2 regions of the Pinisolibacter sp. DMC19 genome follow, and region 1 is predicted to be linked to the other one. Evidence: predicted binding sites of a transcription regulator. Region 1 holds the regulator's gene; the other holds the start of a gene.
What was found. The regulator PhoB, encoded in region 1, activates phosphate uptake and scavenging genes when phosphate is short. The targets are predictions, from matches to a motif close to TGTCATNNANCTGTCAT.

Region 1 (2,393 bases):
GGCGGCTCGACATCTGGAGTCGGCGTGGCGAGGGCTCCGCCTTCACCGTCGCGCTCGACCGCTGGAAGTCGTGAAGCGCTTCGAAATCAACAGCTTGGAACGTCATCAAACTGACGTCTCCGCGTCATAGAAACGGGGCGACCCGAGCCGGTTCCGCCGGACGGTTCGCGCCAGTGGAACGAGGTTCGCTCGATGACCAACCATACCGTCGTCGCCTACGATCAGGAACTGAAGGAACTCGCCGGCCGCATCGCGGAGATGGGCGGGCTCGCCGAAGGTCTCGTGACCGACGCCGTCACCGCGCTCGTTCGCGGCGACACGACGCTGGCACAGAAGGTGGTCGCCACCGACGCCCGGCTCGACCGCCTCCAGCACATCGTCGAGGAACAGGCGATCGTGATCATCGCCAAGCGCCAGCCGATGGCGCTCGACCTGCGTCACATCTTCGTCGCCATGCGTCTCGCCGGCGACCTCGAACGGGTCGGCGACCTCGCCAAGTCGATCGCCAAGCGCGTCATCGCCATGAACGGCGGCGTCCGCCTGAAGAGTGTGCTGATCGGCGTCGAACATCTCGCCGAGATCGCGCTCGAGCAGCTCAAGGCCGTGCTCGACGCCTATGCCGCGCAGGATTCCGACGCCGCGATCGTCGTGCGCGATCGCGACGAGCAGATCGACGCGCTCTATACGTCGCTGTTCCGCGAGCTCCTCACCTACATGATGGAAGACCCGCGCAACATCACCTTCTGCACCCACCTGCTGTTCTGTGCCAAGAACATCGAGCGCATCGGCGATCACGCCACCAACGTCGCCGAACAGGTCCACTACCTGGTGACCGGCGAGCAGGTGTCCGGCGAGCGCCCGAAGGGCAACGATGCCGAACAGATGAAGTTCGAGGCCGGCGCCTGAGCCGACCCGAGGAACGAGGGACGACATGGCCCGCGTGTTGATCGTCGAGGACGAGGAGGCGCTCGGTCTCCTCCTGCGCTACAATCTCGAGAGCGAGGGATACGACGTCGAAGTCGTCGCCCGAGGCGACGAGGCCGATACGCGCCTGAGGGAGAGCGTGCCCGATCTCCTCATCCTCGACTGGATGTTGCCGGGGCTCTCCGGCATCGAACTGTGCCGCCGCCTGCGCGCCCGCACCGAGACCGAGCGCCTGCCGATCATCATGTTGACGGCACGCGGCGAGGAGAGCGAGCGCATCCGCGGCCTCTCCACCGGCGCCGACGACTATGTGGTGAAGCCCTTCTCCACCGCCGAGCTGATGGCCCGCGTCCGCGCCATGCTGCGTCGGACCCGGCCGGAGCTGGTCTCCACCCTGCTGCGCTCCGGCGACCTCGAACTCGATCGCGAGACCAAGCGCTGCCGCCGCGCCGGCCGCGAGATCCATCTCGGACCGACCGAGTTCCGCCTGCTCGAGTTCCTGATGCAGTCGCCCGGCCGCGTCTTCACCCGCGAGCAGCTGCTCGACGGCGTCTGGGGCATGGACGTCTATGTCGACGAACGCACCGTCGACGTCCACGTCGGCCGTTTGCGCAAGGCGGTCAACCGCCCGCGCGAACGCGATCCGATCCGCACCGTCCGCGGCTCCGGCTATTCCTTCGACGAACGCTTCGGCGCGATGGCCTGAGGCGATCCGCCGATCGGCACGCGATCGGCGCGCCCTTCCGACATCCCGAAAAGCAGAGAGCCCGGCGATCGCTCGCCGGGCTCTCTGCTTTTCGTCCAGGGCCTCTCGCCTCAGGCGCGACGGCGGTCGCGGCGGCGGTCGGCGACCGGCTGATAGGCGAGCCGCGCGTGATAGGCGCAGTAGGGGATGCCGACGTCGGAGCGACGGGCGCAGAAGTGGAAGTCCAACGCGGAAGGATCGCCCATCGGCCACTTGCAGGTCTGTTCGTTGATCTGCAGCACCGAGGCGTTGGGGATCAGCGGCTCGTCGGAGAGCGAGACGAGCTGCGGCGCCGGCTGGGCGTGGCGGCGTTCCTCCGGCCGGGTCTCGGCCTTGAGCGCGGTGGCGCCGACGCTGACCGGACCGCCTTCCGAGCGACCGGTCGAGGTCGCGGGACGGGCGACCGGCTTCTTCGGACGGCTGGCGGAGGGCTGCGGCGCCTTGGCGCGGCCCGACAGGCCGAGCCGATGGACCTTGCCGATCACCGCGTTGCGGGTGACGCCGCCGAGTTCGCCGGCAATCTGGCTGGCGCTCAGTCCGTCGCCCCAGAGCTTCTTGAGAAGCTCGACCCGCTCGTCGGTCCAGGAGATCATCGCTACCCTCGCAGTCGTGGCCGGCGATCGAACCTTCCGAATCCCTTCTCGTCCGGAGGAATCCCTCCGGGGCCGCCTCGTTTCCGGGGCGTCGACGCAAGACGAGAAGTATGGGATCGGACGATCCGCCG
Region 2 (2,393 bases), on a different contig from region 1:
TGTGGATCGCGACGGTCCTGTCACTCGCCGTCGCGGGATGGGGATGGGAAAGGGGCGTCAGACCGGGTCGAGCGCGTGGGCGGCGTCCCAGGCGGCGCGGATGTCGTCCGGCGTCGGATCGCCGGTGCCGGGGATGTCCACCACCTCGACGGCCTCGAGGCCGTAGAGATCGCGCACCACCTCGTCGGTCAGCTCGCGGGGCGTGCCGTCGAAGACGACGCGGCCCGCCTTCATGCCGATCAGGCGGTCGCAATAGCGCTTGGCCAGATCGATCGAATGAAGATTGGTCAGCACGGTGATGCCGAAGTCGCGGTTCACTCGGAGCAGCGCATCCATCACCACCTTGGTGTTGCGCGGGTCGAGCGAGGCGATCGGCTCGTCGGCGAGGATGACGCGCGGCTCCTGCACCAGCGCCCGGGCGATCGCCACGCGCTGCTGCTGGCCGCCGGACAGCGCGCCGGCACGATTGGCGGCGAGGTTCGCGATGTCGAAGAGTTCGAGCGCGGAGAGCGCGATCGCCTTGTCCTCGCCGGTCCACAGCTTGAGGAACGAGCGCCACTCGGCCATGTGGTCGAGGCGGCCCATCATGACGTTGGTCAGCACGTCGAGCCGGTCGACGAGGGCGAACTGCTGGAAGACCATGGCGCAGTCGCGCCGCCAGTGGCGCAGCGAGGCGCCCTTCAGCGCTGTGATCTCGCGGCCTTCCCAGAGGATGCGGCCGGAGGTCGGTTCGACCAGGCGGTCGATCATGCGCAGGAGCGTCGACTTGCCGGCGCCGGAGCGGCCGATGACGCCGACCATCTGGCCGACCGGGATCTCCAGATCGACGCCGTCGACCGCGACGAATTCGCCGAAGCGGCGCGTCAGTCCCTCGATCGTCAGCATGTCGGTCTCCCTTGGCCGCGCCGCGTCCCGCGCACTTCCGTCGGAAGGCGATCGCGTGGCTTCGGGAGACCGCTCTAGATGACGTTCGCAAAGCTTCCGCGACGGCTCGATGAAGAGTCCGTGACGGTGCGACGGAGGGGGCTTGTCGTCGCCGTCGTCCAAACGTCATCGTCGGCGGCTAGCCGGTGCGGGAGGAGGCGGCGCGCGCGACGCGGGACCGCCGGACGGGTTTCGCGCCGAGGATCGGAGACCGCCATGAACGACAGTGCAGACCGCGCCGGCTGGCGTCTCCAGGGTGGCCGGGTTCTTCGCGGCGGCGCGCTTTCGGCGGGCGACCTCGCCTTCGTCGACGGCCGCATCGTCGCGGGCGAGGCGCCGGGCGCCCGCGTCTTCGACGCGCGCGGACTGTTCGTGCTGCCGGGGATCGTCGACGTCCACGGCGATGCCTTCGAGCGGCAGGTGATGCCGCGGCCGGGCGTCTCCTTCGACCTCGTCACGGCGTTGATGGACAGCGACCGCCAGCTCGTCGCCAACGGCATCACCACGGCGTTCCACGGCGTCACCCGTTCGTGGGAGCCGGGGCTGCGTGGCGCCGAGAACGCCCGCGAGCTGCTTTCGGCGATCGAACGGCTCGCCGGCCGGCTCGCCGCCGACACGCGCTATCACCTGCGCCACGAGACCTTCAATCTCGACGGCGAAGCGGAGATCCTCGAATGGATCGCCGCCGGGCGGATCGGTTGCCTCGCCTTCAACGACCACATGGCCTCGACGCTGCGCGACCGCGCCAAGCCCGAGAAGATCGGCAAGATGATCGAGCGCTCGGGGCTGGAACGTGCAGACTTCATGCATCTGGTCGAGGTCGTCGACGGCCGTCGCGACGAGGTCGGCCCGTCGATCGAGCGGCTGGCGGCGGCGGCGCGGGCGGCCGGCATCGCCATGCTGTCGCACGACGATCGCGATCCCGAGACGCGGCGCTGGTTCCGCGAGCTGGGCGTGGCGGTCGCGGAGTTTCCGCTCGACGTCTCGACCGCCACCGAGGCGGTGACGGCGGGCGAGGCGACGGTCTTCGGCGCGCCCAACGTGGTGCGCGGCGGCAGCCACACCGGTTGTCCCTCGGCGACCGAGATGGTGCGGCAGGGGCTCTGCTCGATCCTCGCCTCCGACTACTACTATCCGGCGTTGGCGCTGGCGCCGTTCCGGTTGGCGAAGGAGGGGGCGGCGACGTTCGAACGGGCCTGGGCGCTGGTCTCGACCAATCCGGCGGCGGCGATGGGGCTCGCCGATCGTGGACGGCTCGACGCCGGGCTCCGCGCCGACGTGATCGCGATCGACCCCGAGGGCCTCGACGGCAAGCCGCGGGTGGTCGCGACCTTCGTCGCCGGCCGGCCGGTCCACGTGGCGGAGGCCGGCCGCATTCGATGACGATGCGCCGCCGCCCGCCTCACCACGCCAGTAGACGGCGGCCGATCGCGGCGCCGATCGCGGCGGTCGCGGCGATGGCGAGCGGG

Region 2: phnC (phosphonate ABC transporter ATP-binding protein) is a predicted target of PhoB. The motif match lies at 1,038-1,054, and genes of this name have one in related genera.

What each region holds. Positions count from the first base shown of each region.
Region 1 is NZ_JBQUZF010000003.1:322,335-324,727, forward strand. Features, by position in the region: gene ACT53U_RS09615 (ATP-binding protein) at 1-74, shown strand, start outside; gene phoU (phosphate signaling complex protein PhoU) at 193-906, shown strand; gene phoB (phosphate regulon transcriptional regulator PhoB) at 932-1,630, shown strand; gene ACT53U_RS09630 (GcrA family cell cycle regulator) at 1,741-2,259, opposite strand.
Region 2 is NZ_JBQUZF010000001.1:380,080-382,472, reverse strand. Features, by position in the region: gene phnC (phosphonate ABC transporter ATP-binding protein) at 58-885, opposite strand; gene ACT53U_RS01695 (alpha-D-ribose 1-methylphosphonate 5-triphosphate diphosphatase) at 1,141-2,307, shown strand; gene ACT53U_RS01690 (NrsF family protein) at 2,327-2,393, opposite strand, start outside.